Regions from separate parts of the Klebsiella sp. genome, predicted to be linked through region 1. Evidence: predicted binding sites of a transcription regulator. Region 1 holds the regulator's gene; each other region holds the start of a gene.

What was found. The regulator PurR, encoded in region 1, represses purine synthesis genes. The targets are predictions, from matches to a motif close to CANGCAAACGTTTGCNTG.
Region 2: a site for PurR is predicted at 3,576-3,593, ahead of purT (formate-dependent phosphoribosylglycinamide formyltransferase). Genes of this name have one in related genera too.
Region 3: a site for PurR is predicted at 3,493-3,510, ahead of purM (phosphoribosylformylglycinamidine cyclo-ligase). Genes of this name have one in related genera too.

What each region holds. Positions count from the first base shown of each region.
Region 1 is NZ_JAPUEW010000042.1:97,518-103,501, reverse strand. Features, by position in the region: gene QVF11_RS12435 (MFS transporter) at 58-1,224, opposite strand; gene cydH (cytochrome bd-I oxidase subunit CydH) at 1,392-1,481, opposite strand; gene purR (HTH-type transcriptional repressor PurR) at 1,778-2,803, shown strand; gene punR (DNA-binding transcriptional activator PunR) at 2,822-3,733, opposite strand; gene punC (purine nucleoside transporter PunC) at 3,855-5,039, shown strand; gene cfa (cyclopropane fatty acyl phospholipid synthase) at 5,338-5,984, shown strand, end outside.
Region 2 is NZ_JAPUEW010000041.1:85,413-91,396, forward strand. Features, by position in the region: gene edd (phosphogluconate dehydratase) at 1-1,623, shown strand, start outside; gene QVF11_RS11225 (bifunctional 4-hydroxy-2-oxoglutarate aldolase/2-dehydro-3-deoxy-phosphogluconate aldolase) at 1,661-2,302, shown strand; gene purT (formate-dependent phosphoribosylglycinamide formyltransferase) at 2,358-3,536, opposite strand; gene QVF11_RS11235 (YebG family protein) at 3,672-4,028, shown strand; gene QVF11_RS11240 (tellurite resistance TerB family protein) at 4,180-4,872, shown strand; gene ptrB (oligopeptidase B) at 4,992-5,984, shown strand, end outside.
Region 3 is NZ_JAPUEW010000068.1:72,210-78,193, reverse strand. Features, by position in the region: gene ppk1 (polyphosphate kinase 1) at 1-1,581, opposite strand, end outside; gene purN (phosphoribosylglycinamide formyltransferase) at 1,761-2,402, opposite strand; gene purM (phosphoribosylformylglycinamidine cyclo-ligase) at 2,399-3,436, opposite strand; gene bglK (beta-glucoside kinase BglK) at 3,701-4,594, shown strand; gene QVF11_RS20740 (6-phospho-beta-glucosidase) at 4,608-5,984, shown strand, end outside.

The sequences.
Region 1 (5,984 bases):
GCGCCTTCTGCGGTTATTTTTCACTTCACAGACAATTCACATACTATTCATGAACGATTAGTGGTTAGCAAAAGCCTCTTCTGGCTGCGATCGACCGCTAAAAAACACCAGCAGTAGCGCAACGCCCGCAATGATCGCTCCCATCACGGGTACGAATGCATAGCCCAGCCCACCCGTTATCACCGCACCACCGGCGGCTGCGCCTAACGCATTACCGAGGTTGAAAGCGCCGATATTAACCGACGATGACAACCCAGGAGCTTCGTGAGCCACGCGCATCACGCGCATCTGCAGCGGCGGAACCACGGCAAAAGTCGCGGCACCCCAGACAACCATGCTGATAGCCGCACCAATTTGTGACTGGGCCAGCAGCGGGATCGCCAGCATGATCACCATTAACAGCAGCAGAAAGCCCTTCAACGTCCCGGAAACCGAGCGGTCGGCAAACTTACCGCCAAGGTAGTTACCCAGCGAGAAGCCTACACCAATCAATACCAGCATCGCGGTCACAAACAGTGGCGATGCGTTAGTGATGCTGTGCAGGACCGGTGATATATAGGTGTAAAGCGTAAACATCGCCCCTGCCCCCAGAACGGTGGTCAGCAGCGCTGATAGCACCTGTGGGCGCATCAGTACTGAAAGTTCCTGCTTAACATCAGGCCGCTCACCCGCGCTTCCTTTTGGCAGGGAAAACCACAGGCTGACCATCGCCACCACGCCGAGACCCGCCGTTGCAAGGAACGACATTCGCCAGCCGATAGTTTCCCCCAACCAGGTCGCCGCCGGAACGCCGCCAATGTTGGCAATTGTCAGCCCCATAAACATGGTCGCCACGGCGCTGGCCTGCTTATGCTTCGGCACTACGCTCGCCGCTACTACTGAGCCGAGTCCAAAAAAAGCGCCGTGATTGAGGCTGGTAATAATGCGCGACAGCAGTAGCGTGGTGTAATCTGGTGCAATTGAAGAGAGTACGTTACCGAGAGTAAAAATCGCCATCAGGAAAATCAGCGCATTTCTGCGCGCACGGTGCGAAAGCAACAGAGTCATCAGCGGCGCGCCAACCATCACCCCAATGGCATAGGCACTAATAAGCATTCCCGCAGCCGGAATAGAGACATCCACGCCTTTGGCGATAACCGGTAATAGCCCCATTGGGGAGAACTCGGTAGTACCGATACCGAAGGCACCGATCGCCAGAGCGAGCAGGGGAAAGTTGATTTTCATTCAATGACTCCATCGGGCCGTCTTCAGCGACGGCATCTCATCAGAAGCCAAAAGCATGACATCAATCACAGAAAAACAAAAGTAAACGAAATGGCAAAATATTTTTGCGAAATTGATAATAATGGCGGAAAAAGAAAAGGGAGAACGATGCCTCCCTCATATTGGAATTAGTGCAGTATGGCGGTCAGCCCTGCGGCGACAATCAAACCCAGAACAATAATCGTCGTTGTCAGCGAAAACTTTAAATCTGTATCCATCAATTTTTCCCCTTGATTATCCCCACATGAAAAGTGAGCTTGCTCATTTTTACATAGATTAGCGCAAATATCTTCCGAGATTTAGAGGGATGCACATTTTTGCTCTTCCCCTTTGCCCCAAGATCGGACAAAATCCCACGCTAATTTGAAAGCGTATCGGCCATTGACCCCTTCCTGTCGTTCTGTGTCGTTTTCCCGACGTGATGTAATGATTAATTTTGGCATCAGGGTGTGTACAGGCAAACGTTTACGTACCGATAAACGGACGATCAGGTCAAGGTCTGGAGTGAGAAGTAATGGCAACTATTAAAGATGTAGCGAAGCGCGCAAACGTTTCCACTACAACAGTATCACATGTAATTAACAAAACGCGTTTCGTTGCGGAAGAGACGCGCAACGCTGTGTGGGCTGCGATTAAAGAACTGCACTACTCCCCCAGCGCCGTTGCTCGCAGCCTGAAGGTTAATCACACTAAGTCTATCGGATTGCTGGCGACCAGCAGTGAAGCGGCCTATTTTGCCGAAATTATCGAATCCGTTGAGAAAAGTTGCTTCCAGAAGGGCTATACCCTGATTCTCGGCAACGCATGGAACGATCCGGAGAAACAGCGCGCCTACCTGTCAATGATGGCGCAGAAGCGCGTGGACGGCCTGCTGGTGATGTGTTCTGAGTATCCTGAGTCGGTATTGAGCATGCTGGAAGAGTATCGCCATATTCCGATGGTCGTGATGGACTGGGGTGAAGCAAAAGCCGACTTTACCGACTCGGTTATCGATAACGCCTTCGAAGGGGGTTATATTGCCGGGCGCTATCTGGTGGAACGCGGTCATCGCGAAATTGGCGTGATCCCCGGCCCGCTTGAGCGGAACACCGGTGCCGGCCGCCTGGCCGGCTTTATGAAAGCGATGGAAGAAGCGCAGATCAACGTTCCTGAAAACTGGGTAGTGCAAGGTGATTTCGAGCCGGAATCCGGCTACCGCGCGATGCAGCAAATCCTCAGCCAGCACCATCGCCCGACGGCGATTTTCTGCGGCGGGGATATCATGGCGATGGGCGCTATCTGTGCGGCTGATGAAATGGGTCTGCGCGTGCCGCAGGATATTTCGCTGATCGGTTATGACAATGTGCGCAACGCCCGCTACTTCAGCCCGGCGCTGACCACCATCCATCAGCCAAAAGATTCTCTGGGCGAAGCGGCCTTCAATATGCTGCTGGACCGCATCGTCAACAAGCGCGAAATTTCCCAGTCTATTGAAGTACATCCGCGCCTGGTCGAACGTCGATCCGTGGCCGACGGCCCGTTTGTCGATTATCGCCGTTAATTCTCCTCGCGGGGCCGGCTATTCCGGCGCCCGCAGCCACTCCCTGTTCAGCGTTTCACTGTCGCCAAGGTAATCCAGCAGCCACATCAGCGCCGGTGAAGCGTCGCTTTGTTGCCACGTCAGGCAGCAGGCCGCATCAGGGAATGGGTTTTCCAGCGCCAGAGCCGTCCATTCTCCGCTATCAATTCGCTGCTGTGCAAAATGCTTTGGCACCATGCCAACACACAACCCTGCGCTGAGGCAGGTCGCGGAAGCGTCCCAGTCTGGCACCACCACCCTCTTCTGATTATCCAGCAGCCATGTCGTGCGTTTCGGTAGCGAGCGCGAAGTATCTTCCCGTACTAGCGACGGCCAGTTGCGTAACACATCGTCGCTTAGCGGGCCGTCCATTTTCGCCAACGGATGATCGCTGGCCACCACGCAATCCCAACTCAGCATCCCCATATCGCGAAACGCATAGCGCCCGCCGACGGGAATTGAGCGCGTCGCACCGATAGCTAATTCCACGCGGCCATCAGCTAACGCATCCCAGACACCGTTGAATACCTCCTGAAAGACAATCAGTTCAACGTCATCAAAATGACGATAGAAATCAACGATCATTTGCCGCATGCGCGCCGGTTTGACGATGTCATCGACAGCAATGGATAGCTGCCCGCGCCAACCGTTGGCTATCTGCTGGCATTGCTGACGAGTGATCTGCATTTTTTTGATAACAGAGCGCCCTTCCTGCAAAAACCAGACCCCGGCCGGGGTTAATTCGACATCGCGGTGACGGCGTTCAAAGAGCGGAACCGCCAGCCACTCTTCCAACTGACGCACGGTATAACTCACCGCTGAAGGTACGCGGTGTAGCTCCTGCGCCGCTGCGCTAAAACTGCCGTTACGCGCGACAGCATCAACCACCTCAAGTGAGTATTCTGACCACATATTCTGCCTACAAAATTTTTGAATCCACCTGACAAATATTAGCGTTTCACAAGCCCGAATGCACTCCCTACACTCTGCCGCACCGTACCTGCATCAATAACAAGAGAATTTTATGCAACAATTGCAACAACCTGGGAAAGGATTTTTAGTTTGGCTGGCCGGGCTCAGCGTGCTCGGCTTTCTGGCCACCGATATGTATCTGCCGGCTTTCGCCGCGATCCAACAAGATCTCAACACTTCAGCGGCTTCAGTCAGCGCCAGCCTGAGCTTGTTCCTGGCAGGCTTTGCCATTGGACAGCTTTTTTGGGGGCCGCTCTCCGACCGTTACGGACGCAAGCCGGTACTGCTAAGCGGCCTGGTCATTTTCGCTATCGGCTGTCTGGGGATGCTTTGGGTGCAAGATGCCACACTGATGCTGGCGCTGCGCTTCATTCAGGCGATTGGCGTTTGCGCCGCCGCCGTGACCTGGCAAGCGATGGTGACCGATTACTACCCAGCCCATCGCACAAACCGTATTTTTGCCGCCATTATGCCGCTGGTGGGCTTGTCTCCAGCACTGGCGCCGCTGCTCGGCAGCTGGCTGCTGGTTCATTTCGAATGGCAGGCTATTTTCGCCGTTCTGTTCGCGATAACCCTGTTACTCATGCTGCCTGCCCTGCGTCTGAAAGCGGCGAAAAAGACGGTTGTCGGCACCCAGCAGAAGCTGACTTTCCTTGCCCTACTACGCTCGCGCGAATACAGCGGCAACGTGCTGATTTATGCCGCCTGCTCCGCCAGCTTTTTCGCATGGTTGACCGGCTCGCCATTTATTCTTCACGAGATGGGCTACAGCCCGACCGTTATCGGCCTGAGCTACGTTCCGCAAACTATTGCGTTTCTGGTTGGCGGTTACGGCTGCCGTGCGGCTTTACAAAAATGGTCAGGGCAGCAGATCCTGCCGTGGCTGCTGGTGATTTTCTCCATCAGCGTTGCCGCTACCTGGCTGGTAGGTTTACAGGCTAATGCCACGCTTGTCGGATTAATGATTCCGTTCTGCGCAATGGCGGTGGTAAATGGCGGTATTTATCCTATCGTCGTTGCTCAGGCGCTGAAGCCGTTCCCGCAGGCGACCGGTCGCGCCGCAGCTTTGCAAAATACCTTACAGTTGGGTCTTTGCTTTATCGCCAGTCTGCTGGTTTCTACGCTGATAGCAACACCGCTGCAAACCACCACCAGCGTGATGCTTATCTCCATTGTACTGGCCGGTATCGGTTACCGTATGCAGTACAAGGCCACTGCGCTGGCAACAGAATCGTCACATGCTTAAGGTAATCTTCAGATAGTGTTAAGGTCCAGTAATTAGCTTGCTAACATATTTTTATTGAAAGCCTGTTTTTAGCGGCCTATACTGGATCCGGCATCACATAAATAGAAAGATTAATTGATTTAACGGGAGCAGGATGCGTCCCGTTTCTCCATGGAAGGCCTTTCGGCAAGGGTTATCTCCCTTCCTCTGTTCTACGTCGGATAGCAGCCTCACGGATTGTCCGTGAGATTTCTCACAAAGCCAGAAAAGCGTCTACGCTGTTTTAAGGTTCTGATCACTTGGGCGTGATGGAGAAGCTATGAGTTCATCGTGTATAGAAGAAGTAAGCGTACCAAATGATGATTGGTACCGGATTGTCGCTGAATTATTAGGCCGTGCGGGCATCGAAATTAACGGTCCTGCCCCCTCCGATCTGCGGATTAAAAACCCCCTCTTTTTTAAGCGCGTTTTACAAGAAGGGTCGCTGGGATTGGGAGAGAGCTATATGGACGGCTGGTGGGATTGTGAGCGGCTGGATTTATTTTTCCATAAAGTCTTACGTGCCGGGCTGGAAAGTCAACTTCCCCACCATTTTAAAGATACCCTCCGCATCGCGAGCGCTCGCTTATTCAATCTGCAAAGTAAAAAAAGGTCCTGGATAGTCGGCAAAGAACATTACGACTTAGGTAACGATCTTTTCAGCCGCATGCTCGACCCTTTTATGCAATATTCCTGCGGATACTGGAAAGATGCGCAGAATCTGGAAGATGCACAGCAGGCAAAATTAGATCTGATCTGCCAAAAGCTGCAGCTTGAACCCGGAATGCGGGTGCTGGATATTGGCTGCGGCTGGGGTGGTCTGGCTTACTATATGGCTAAAAACTACCAGGTCAGCGTTGTTGGTGTCACTATTTCAGCCGAACAGCAAAAGATGGCCCAGCAGCGTTGTGAAGGGCTGGACGTAAC
Region 2 (5,984 bases), on a different contig from region 1:
CTGCGCAATAACATCGCCATCATCACCTCTTATAACGACATGCTGTCCGCCCACCAACCCTATGAATATTATCCGGATATCATCCGTAAAGCGTTGCACTCAGCTAATGCGGTTGGCCAGGTGGCGGGTGGCGTTCCGGCGATGTGCGATGGCGTGACGCAGGGGCAGGACGGGATGGAGCTGTCGCTGCTAAGCCGCGAAGTTATCGCCATGTCTGCCGCGATCGGCCTGTCGCATAATATGTTTGACGGCGCACTGTACCTGGGGGTTTGCGACAAAATTGTTCCTGGCCTGACCATGGCAGCGCTTGCATTTGGTCATTTGCCGTCCATCTTTATTCCGTCCGGTCCGATGGCCAGCGGTCTGGCGAACAAAGAGAAAGTACGCATCCGTCAGCTGTACGCGGAAGGGAAAGTCGACCGCATGGCGCTGCTGGAGTCTGAAGCCGCCTCTTACCATGCGCCGGGCACTTGCACCTTCTACGGCACCGCCAATACCAACCAGATGGTGGTTGAGTTTATGGGGATGCAATTGCCGGGATCATCATTCGTACATCCGGATGCGCCGCTGCGTGAAGTATTAACCGCTGCTGCTGCCCGTCAGGTAACCCGCCTGACCGGTAACGGTAATGAGTGGATGCCGCTGGGCAAAATGTTTGACGAAAAAGTGGTGGTTAATGGGATTGTGGCGCTACTGGCGACCGGTGGCTCCACCAACCATACCATGCACCTGGTGGCGATGGCGCGTGCGGCGGGGATCATCATCAACTGGGATGATTTTTCTGACCTCTCAGACGTGGTACCGCTGCTGGCGCGTCTTTACCCGAACGGCCCGGCGGATATCAACCACTTCCAGGCGGCGGGCGGCGTACCGGTATTGGTACGCGAGCTGATGAAAGGTGGCCTGTTGCACGAAGACGTTAACACCGTGGCCGGTTTTGGTCTCTCTCGCTACACCATGGAACCGTGGCTGAATAATGGCGAGCTTGACTGGCGCGAAGGGGCGACCGCGCCGCTGGACGACCAGGTTATTGCCACCTTTGACAAACCGTTCTCTCGCCATGGTGGCACTAAAGTGCTGAGCGGCAATCTTGGTCGCGCGGTGATGAAAACTTCCGCTGTACCGGCAGAAAACCAGATTATTGAAGCGCCGGCGATTGTGTTTGAGAGTCAGCACGACGTGCTACCAGCCTTTGAAGCTGGGCTGCTGGACAAAGATTGCGTGGTAGTGGTTCGTCATCAAGGGCCAAAAGCGAACGGCATGCCAGAATTACATAAACTTATGCCGCCACTTGGTGTATTATTGGACCGCCGTTTCAAAATTGCGCTGGTGACCGATGGTCGACTATCCGGCGCATCAGGTAAAGTTCCATCAGCAATCCACGTGACGCCTGAAGCTTACGATGGTGGTCTGCTGGCGAAGGTGCGTGATGGCGATATCATCCGCGTCAATGGCCAGACCGGCGAACTTACGCTGCTGGTGGATGAGGCTGAACTGGCTGCGCGTCAGCCGCATATTCCTGACCTGAGCGGTTCGCGTGTGGGAACCGGCCGGGAAATGTTTGCTGCGCTGCGTGAGAAACTCTCCGGAGCGGAACAGGGCGCAACCTGCATCAATTTTTAAGACGATTCGATTTATAGATCTGGCGAGAGAAAATCTGATGAAAAACTGGAAAACAACTGCAGAAGCAATCCTCACCTCCGGCCCGGTTGTACCGGTAATCGTGGTGAAAAAGCTGGAACACGCTGTGCCGATGGCGAAAGCGCTGGTTGCAGGTGGCGTACGCGTACTGGAAGTGACTCTGCGTACCGACTGCGCAATGGACGCTATCCGTGCGATCGCTAAAGAAGTCCCGGAAGCGATTGTTGGTGCGGGTACCGTCACTAACGTTGAGCAACTGAAAGAAGTCACCGAAGCTGGCGCGCAGTTTGCCATCAGCCCGGGCCTGACCGAATCCCTGCTGAAAGCGGCGACCGGCGAAGGCACCATTCCGCTGATCCCGGGGATCAGCACCGTATCCGAGCTGATGCTGGGTATGCAGTATGGCCTGAAAGAGTTCAAATTCTTCCCGGCTGAAGCTAACGGTGGCGTGAAAGCGCTGCAGGCAATTGGCGGCCCGTTCGCGCACATTCGTTTCTGCCCGACTGGCGGCATTTCTCCGGCTAACTATCGCGATTATCTGGCGCTGAACAGCGTGCTGTGCATCGGTGGTTCATGGCTGGTGCCAGCGGATGCGCTGGAAGCTGGTGATTACGACCGTATCACCAAACTGGCTCGTGAAGCGGTAGAAGGCGCGAAGTAATCTTCGCGCTTTAAACTGAGGCCCGGTCAGCACAAAGCTACCGGGCTTTTATATTTTATCCTGTCACCACGACCGCCGCTGCCGCCGTTTTGGCGCGCGCAACCGCTTCATCAACGCTATCTGCTACCGCCAGAGTCACGCCCAGTCGACGCGAACCGTCAATTTCCGGCTTGCCAAACAGACGCAGTTGCAGACCTGCGCCAACCGCCGCCTGGATATTACTGAAGGTAACGTTCTGGCTACTTAACTGCGGCAGGATCACTGCCGAGGCCGCCGGGCCGTACTGGCGGATTGCGCCAATCGGTAGGCCGAGGAAGGCGCGAACGTGCAGGGCGAACTCTGATAAATCCTGCGAAATCAGCGTGACCATGCCGGTGTCGTGCGGGCGTGGTGAGACTTCGCTAAAAATCACATCATCCCCGCAGACAAATAGCTCGACGCCGAACAGGCCGTGACCGCCCAGAGCCAGCACCACTTCGCGGGCTATTTCCTGCGCACGCTCCAGCGCCAAATCGCTCATCTGCTGTGGCTGCCAGGATTCACGATAGTCGCCATCTTCCTGACGATGACCGACCGGCGCGCAGAAATGTACGCCATCCACGGCGCTCACGGTCAGCAGGGTAATTTCAAAATCAAAATTCACCACGCCTTCAACAATAACGCGACCGGCTCCGGCGCGCCCGCCTTGCTGTGCATACTGCCAGGCTTCAGCCAGCTGTTCACTGGAGCGAATAAAGCTCTGACCTTTGCCGGAAGAACTCATCACCGGCTTGACGATGCACGGCAGGCCGATCCCTGCGACAGCTTCACGAAACGCCGCTTCGCTATCGGCAAAACGATAGGCTGAGGTCGGTAGTTTCAGCTCTTCGGCAGCCAGGCGACGGATTCCCTCGCGGTTCATGGTGAGCTTCGCCGCCCGCGCGGTAGGGACGACCTTCTGCCCAGCTTGCTCCAGCGCCACCAGGGTATCGGTGGCGATAGCTTCAATTTCCGGTACGATGAAGTCAGGTTTTTCCTGTTCGATTAGCGCCTGCAAGGTTTCGCCGTGCAGCATATTGATGACATATGAACGGTGCGCTACCTGCATCGCTGGCGCGTCCGGGTAACGGTCGACGGCGATGGTTTCAATCCCCAGGCGCTGGCATTCGATAGCCACTTCTTTACCCAGTTCGCCGGACCCCAACAGCATTACCTTTGTTGCCGCAGGGCGCAGCGCCGTGCCTAATACAGTCATAACTCTCTTCCGCAGTAAAAAAACATGCGCCGCATTATAAACGAAAACGTTTGCGTCTGTCTTTATATGCGTAATTTGAGTTCAGCGTGAAAATTTGTTATACTGTATAAAAATACAGTGCAAAGAGGCTGCATCATGGCGGTTGAAATTAAATATGTGGTGATTCGCGAAGGTGAGGAAAAAATGTCTTTTGCCAGCAAAAAAGAGGCCGATGCTTACGACAAAATGCTCGATCTGGCGGAAGTGCTCAACGACTGGCTAGTTGACTGTCCGCTGACGCTTGATGAAACCCAGCGCGATAGCATGTCAATGTGGCTGGCTGAGCGCAAAGAGACCTTAAATCATATTCTGCGGTCCGGGAAACTACCGGAAGCCGAGAGCAGCGCTGATGAACAACACGTCCAGGAGGAGGTGGTTGAGGATAATGCCGACGCCGTCTCTGAAGCAGCAGCTGAAGTTCCGGCTAAACCGCGTAAAGTAAAAGCCGCCTGAGTGTGCTCTCTGCCGCCGGGTTCCCTGGCGGCAAAAATCCGCTTAAGCCCCTTTCTGAGGCTAAATTTGCGCTTCTTTAGCAGTCCATAACATTTCCTGACATCGCGTAGTTTAGGCTGGTGGTATCGCTTATCGCGCAACGAGGGAAAGTATGGCTAACTGGCTTAATCAACTGCAGTCTCTGCTGGGCCAGCAGGGGCGGTCTTCTTCATCTGACGATCAATCAAGCGACAAAAATCTGCTGTTGCCGGGTGCGCTTGGCGGGCTGGCAGGGCTACTGGTTGCCAGCAAATCGTCGCGTAAACTGTTGGCCAAATACGGCACTGGTGCGCTACTGGTCGGCGGTGGTGCGATAGCAGGCAGCGTGTTGTGGAATAAATATCAGCAAAGAATGCGTGCCGGCTCGCCACAGGAACCGGCTTACTCACCTTCAGCCTCCGCGCCCCTTCAGGCGCAATCTTCAACGCAAGTCGAGCTCGACGCCCGCAGTGAACGGCTGATTATGGCGCTGGTTTTCGCCGCCAAAAGCGATGGGCATATTGACGAACGCGAACGGGCCAGCATTGAAGAGCAGCTACGCGCAGCAAACATTGACGTGCAGGGGCGGGTGTTAATTGACAGGGCGCTGTCTCAGCCTCTCGACCCTCAGCGCCTGGCGCAGGGTATCAGCAACGAGCAAGAGGCGCTCGAAGTGTATTACATCAGCTGTGCGGTCATTGATATTGACCACTTTATGGAGCGCAGCTATCTGAATGCGCTCGGCGAAGCGCTAAACCTGCCGCAGGACGTTCGCAAAGATATCGAACAGGATATTCAGGCGCAAAAACAGGCAATAGCGCCTTAAATCCTCACGTTTCGCTTGCATCGCTGGCGACTTTTGCCACCCTTATATACCTGTCATCCTTCAGTACGCTTTGGGGCATACTGAAGGATAAATAATATAAGCCGCAGAAGACGAAGTAGATGCCACCAAAAGCAAAACGAATCCCTCATGCCATGACCTTACATGGCGATACCCGAATTGATAATTACTACTGGCTGCGTGATGACGAGCGCTCTCAGCCGGAAGTGCTTGATTATCTGCGCCGGGAAAACGAGTACGGGAAAAAAGTCATGTCTTCGCAAAGTAGCCTGCAGGACAGGGTACTGAAGGAAATTATTGATCGTATTCCACCGCGCGAAGTATCGGCACCTTACAGCAAAAATGGCTATCGTTACCGGCAGGTCTATGAGCCGGGCTGCGAATACGCTATTTATCAACGCCAGTCGGTGCTAAAAGAAGAGTGGGATGAGTGGGACGTTCTGCTCGACGGTAACAAACGGGCGGCCGGTAGCGAGTTCTATACCCTCGGCGGCTTAGGGATCTCACCGGACAACCACATCATGGCGGTCGCGGAAGATTATCTTTCACGGCGGCAATATAGCTTGCGCTTGTACTCTCTGCACAACGATAACGAATACCCTGAGGTGCTGGAAAACGTCTCGCCTGATTTTGCCTGGAGTAACGATTCACAGACCCTGTGGTATGTGCGTAAACATCCGACCACGCTGCTCCCGTATCAGGTCTGGCGCCATCGTCTTGGTACCCCAGCCAGTTCAGATATCCTGGTATATGAAGAGCAGGACGATACTTTCTACGTCAGCGTTCACAAAACTACCTCCCAACAGTTTGTGGTGATTTATCTGGCCAGCGCGACCACCAGCGAAGTACTGCTGCTGAATGCAGAGATGACCGATGCTGAGCCGATCTGCTTTCTGCCGCGGCGCAAAGATCATGAATACAGTCTCGATCACTATCAGCATGCCTTTTATCTGCGATCTAACCGTGAAGGTAAGAACTTTGGCCTTTATCGCAGCACACTGCGCGATGAGCAGCAGTGGGAAACCTTAATTCCTGCCCGCCACGAGGTGATGCTGGAAGGCTTTACCCTGTTTACCGACTGGTTGGTGGTCGAA
Region 3 (5,984 bases), on a different contig from region 1:
CTGGCCATTCTGCGCATTGGCGATTTCGCGATCGATCATTTCATAAAGCAGACGGCGCGAGTTCTGCGGCGATACCAGCAGATAGTCGAAGCTGACCGGGCGGTATGGGTTTTCGATAAAGTTAAACACCCGGCGGACTTCATTGGTGATGCGCGCATCGGCGGTCAGTAATGAATAGTCGGTGTAAAGACGCGCGGTTTTTTCGTTGAAGTTGCCGGTACCGATATGCGCATAACGGACGACTTCATCACCCTCTTTACGGGATACGAGGAACAGTTTGGCGTGAATCTTCAGCCCCGGCGCGGAGAAGATAACGTGCACGCCGGCTTCGGTCAGACGTTTGGCCCAATGAATATTGGCCGCTTCGTCGAAACGCGCCTGCAGTTCTACTACTACGGTGACTTTCTTGCCGTTGTGAGCGGCATGGATCATGGAATCAATAATCCGTGAGTCTTTAGCCACGCGGTAGATATTGATTTTGATAGCCAGCACGTTCGGATCGAAAGAGGCCTGACGCAACAGTTCGAGCACGTGCTCAAAGGTGTGGTACGGATAATAGAGCAGCACGTCGCGTTCGCGAATCGCGTCAAATCCGTTGCGGAACTTATCGAACCACAAATGACGCAGGCGCGGCATCGGCTTGTTGACCAGATTGGCTTTGCCAACATTTGGGAAGCCGATAAAGTCTTTAAAATTGTGGTAGCGTCCACCAGGCAGCATGGAGTCGTAGTTGGAGATAGACAGCTTATCGCGCAGCATTTCGACCATTGCGTCAGGCATATCGCGCTGATAGACAAAACGTACCGGTTCTGCGGTCAGGCGCTGCTTCAGACTGGAGGACATCAGTTCCATCAGGCTCGATTCCATCTCGTGCACCAAATCATATTCGGCATCACGGGTCATTTTCATCGAGTAGGCATTCAGCGCGTCGTAATCGAAGAAGCCTTTAAAGATATCATCCAGGCAGTAGCGCAGAATGTTATCCAGCAAAATCATTGGCTTGCGGCGTCGAGGCGCTTCCGGCGGCAGGTTCACAAAACGGGGAACCTTATCTGACGGAATTTCCAACAGCGCGTAATTGATAGTATCCCCGCGGATGATCTCTACCGCCAGATAGGTGTAATCATCTTTCAGAAATTGCACCAAATCCGTTTCACGATTAATCAGGATCGGCGAAATGTGCTGGCGAAGATAGAGCTTGAAGTAATTTCGCAGCCAGGACTGCTGGTTGACGGAGAGTTGACGTTCGTTAATCAGAAAAATCTGGTTACGCGCCATTTCCAGCAGCAGCTCGTTATACAGACCATCAAATTCCTGATCGGCCTTTAGTACACGAGCCTGGATTTTGCCTAGCAGGTGACGAGAGTGGGCGGTACTGCCTTGCTCTTCACTGATGATGATGCGGCGCTTAAGCTCGGCAAACCGCACTTTATAAAATTCATCGAGGTTGTTGGAGTAAATTCCTAAAAAACGCATGCGTTCAATCAGCGGATTGCTTTTGTCCGCCGCTTCCTGAAGTACGCGCTCGTTAAAGGACAACCAACTGAGTTCTTTTTCGATGTATAGCTTTTCCTGGCCCATTACAACTCACACTCCGTTTTACTCACAGGACATAGACTATTATGACGAAATTTTCCGCATAGCGATTCACTGTGTCACAACAATATGACAGTAAGAAGAACTATTTCTTCGACATGATTGATTGTTAAACGATTTTAATCAAAAAAAAGCCCCGCATGGATAAAACGCAGGGCGATGGGTTATTCTTCAGCGGCGTAGCCCTGGGGCGGTAGCTTTATTTTGTCGAGCCAGGCTTCTTTGCCATCGGTACGCAGGCGACCATCGACAAACCAACTGACCACCAGCGGATAGATATCGTGCTCCTGAGCCTGGACGCGAGCGGTGATCTCATCTTCGGTATCTTCGGCGAAAACGGGTACCTTCGCCTGAAGTATTACCGGCCCGCCATCCAGCTCGTCGGTGACGAAATGCACCGATGTCCCATGTTCCTCGTCGCCATTTTCCAGCGCCTGGCGATGAGTGTGCAGGCCCGGATATTTTGGCAGCAGGGAAGGGTGGATATTCAGCAGGCGCCCATGATAGTGAGCGACAAACGCCGGGCTGAGAATGCGCATATAGCCGGCCAGTACCACTAGATCCGGCGCATAAGCGTCAATCTCGTGCATCAGTTCGCGATCGAAAGCTTCACGATTAGCGAACTCGCTGGCGGTGAGCGCATGAGCCGGAATATTGGCCTCGCGCGCGCGCTCAAGGCCGAACGCATCGGCCTTGTTGCTGAAGACTGCTCGCAGGGTGCCGTTGATTTTTTTCCGGGCGCAGGCGTCAATAATGGCCTGCAGATTACTGCCGTTGCCGGAAATCAGCACCACGATGTTTTTCATTCAATGACCACACGCTGTTCGGAATCAGAGGCTTTGATATAACCCATTTTCCACGCCTTTTCACCTTTCTCATTCAGGAAGGCGATGGCTTTGTCCGCAGCTTCAGCAGGGAGGGCGATAACCATGCCCACGCCGCAGTTAAAGGTACGATACATCTCATGGCTGCTGACGTTACCGGCAGTTTGCAGCCAGTTGAACACTTCCGGCCACTGCCATGAAGACTCATCGATGACTGCCTGAGTGTTGTCCGGCAGGACGCGCGGGATATTTTCCCAGAAACCGCCGCCAGTCAGGTGGGCGATGGCGTGAACGTCAACGTTAGCAATCAGGTCGAGAATGGATTTCACATAGATGCGGGTCGGGGCCAGCAGGTGATCCGCCAACGACTTACCGTTGAGATCGGTAGTTTGCGGGTCAACGCCGCTCACTTCGATAATTTTACGCACCAGAGAGTAACCGTTAGAGTGCGGGCCACTGGAGGCCAGAGCCACCAGCACATCGCCATCAGCTACTTTGCTGCCGTCGATAATTTCTGATTTTTCTACCACGCCGACGCAGAAACCCGCCACGTCGTAATCTTCGCCATGATACATACCCGGCATTTCCGCCGTTTCGCCGCCGACCAGCGCGCAGCCGGACTGTAAGCAACCTTCGGCGATACCGCTGATCACGCTGGCTGCGGTATCCACATCCAGTTTCCCGGTTGCGTAGTAATCCAGGAAGAACAGCGGCTCAGCACCCTGAACGACCAGGTCATTCACGCACATGGCGACCAGATCGATACCGATGGTGTCGTGACGCTTTAGATCCATCGCCAGACGCAGCTTGGTGCCGACGCCGTCTGTACCAGAAACCAGAACCGGCTCGCGGTACTTCTGCGGCAATGCGCACAGTGCGCCGAATCCGCCCAGTCCACCCATCACTTCCGGGCGACGGGTTTTCTTTACCACGCCCTTAATACGGTCGACGAGAGCGTTGCCTGCATCAATATCTACGCCGGCATCTTTATAGCTGAGAGAGGTTTTATCGGTCACTGCGAAGTCTCCACGCGTTTGCGGTAGCAATAAAAAACGGCGCAATTCTAACAGGGAAAGCAAACGTTTGCGAGCCTGCTTTGCAGCCGACGTAAAACAGCCGCTATGTGCGCAAATTTGATACTGTTCACGAAAATGAAACCGGGTACATTCTTCTGCTTGCCACTGGGTCAGGGAATCACCATCATGTTAATGAAACCGGTTTCTTTTTTATCAATAACAGATAAACCGCGAGTTGGATGGGATTTAGTAAGGGAGTCGAGGATGAAAATTGCCGCATTTGATATTGGTGGCACGGCGTTAAAAATGGGCGTAATGACCCGAGAAGGCGCGCTGTTGGATAAAGGTAAACAGTCAATAAGCGACAGCAATGGCGACCAGATTCTGCAGGCGATGCTGGCGTGGATTGCTGCCCATCCAGAATGTGAAGGGGTGGCTATCAGCGCTCCCGGTTATGTGAATCCGCACACTGGCTTTATCGAAATGGGCGGCGCCATCCGTAAATTTGATAATTTCGCCATTAAAACCTGGCTCGAAGAGCAAGTGCGTTTGCCGGTCGCCATTGAAAATGACGCTAACTGCGTGCTGCTGGCCGAGCGCTGGCAGGGCAAAGCCGCAGAAATGGCTAATTTCCTGGTTCTGACCATCGGCACCGGTATCGGCGGAGCGATTTTCTGTAATAACCAACTGGTGCATGGCGCGCGTTTTCGCGCCGGTGAATTCGGCTATATGCAAACTGCGCGTCCCGGTACCCGCGATGTGCGGCGCTACTCGATGAATGAAAACTGCACACTGCGCATTCTGCGCCATCGCTATGCTGAACATATCGGTAAATCGCTGGATGAAGTGACCGGTGAGGAAATTTTTGACCGCTACGATGCGGGCGACGCCACCTGTCGGCGTCTGGTTTCCGAGTTTTTTAACGGTCTCGGCACCGGGCTTTATAACCTCGTCAACGTGTTCGACCCGCAAACGATTTTAATCGGCGGCGGGATCGTTGAACGACCGGGCTTTCTGGCGCTGCTGCGCGAACATCTGGCCTGGTTTGGCATTGCGGACTATATCGACACCGTCAGCCACGGCAACGATGCCGGGCTGGTAGGCGCTGTTTACCATTTCAATCAGCAATATCGGTCGCATAGCGGCGACTGCGCATAGATAGGGAGAGAACATGTCTGGATTCAAAGAAGGTTTTCTGTGGGGAGGTGCGGTCGCAGCGCATCAGCTGGAAGGCGGCTGGAAAGAGGGCGGTAAAGGCGCTAGCGTCGCCGATGTGATGACCGCAGGCGCGCACGGCGTGCCGCGTGAAATCACCGATGGCGTGCAGCCGGGGAAAAACTACCCCAATCATGAGGCGATTGATTTTTACCATCGCTATAAAGACGACATTCAGCTGTTTGCCGAAATGGGCTTTAAATGCTTCCGTACCTCAATTGCCTGGACGCGTATCTTCCCGCTGGGCGATGAGCTGGAACCGAACGAAGCCGGACTGCAGTTTTATGACGATCTCTTTGATGAGTGCCTAAAGCACGGCATCGAACCGGTGATTACGCTCTCCCACTTCGAAATGCCGTACCACCTGGTGACGGAATATGGCGGCTGGCGTAACCGTAAGCTGATTGATTTCTTCGTTCGCTTTGCGCAGGTCGTGTTCACCCGCTATCAGCATAAAGTGAAGTACTGGATGACCTTTAACGAGATCAACAATCAGGCGAACTTCCACGAAGATTTTGCGCCATTTACTAACTCCGGACTGAAGTATCAGTCGGGAGAAGACCGCGAGCCGATTATGTATCAGGCGGCGCACTATGAGCTGGTAGCCAGCGCGCTGGCGGTTAAAGTGGCTCGCGAAATTAACCCGACATTGCAGATTGGCTGCATGATCGCCATGTGCCCGATTTACCCGCTGAGCTGTGCGCCCAACGATATGATGATGGCGATGAACGCCATGCATCGTCGCTACTGGTTCACTGATGTTCACGTGCGCGGAAAATATCCTCAGCACCTGCTGAACTACTTCGAGCGTCGCGGTTTTGCGCTGGATATTACCGAAGAAGATCGTGTGGCGCTGACTCAGGGCTGCGTCGACTATATCGGCTTTAGTTACTATATGTCGTTCGCCACCAAAGCGTCCGAGGATAATCCGCAGCTGGATTATGATGAAACCACCAGCCTGGTTTCCAATCCGTACGTGCAGAAGTCGGACTGGGGCTGGCAGATTGACCCGGTCGGGCTGCGCTACTCCCTGAACTGGTTCTGGGATCACTACCAGTTGCCGTTGTTTATCGTCGAGAACGGTTTTGGCGCTATCGACGTGCGCGAGCCTGATGGCTCGGTGGATGACCAATATCGTATCGACTACCTCTCTGCGCATATTGCCGAGATGAAAAAAGCAGTTGTTGAAGACGGCGTTGACCTGATGGGTTACACCCCTTGGGGCTGTATCGACCTGGTCTCGGCGGGCACTGGCGAGATGAAAAAACGCTACGGCTTTATCTATGTTGATAAAGACAATGAAGGCAACGGTACGCTTGAGCGTAGCCGCAAG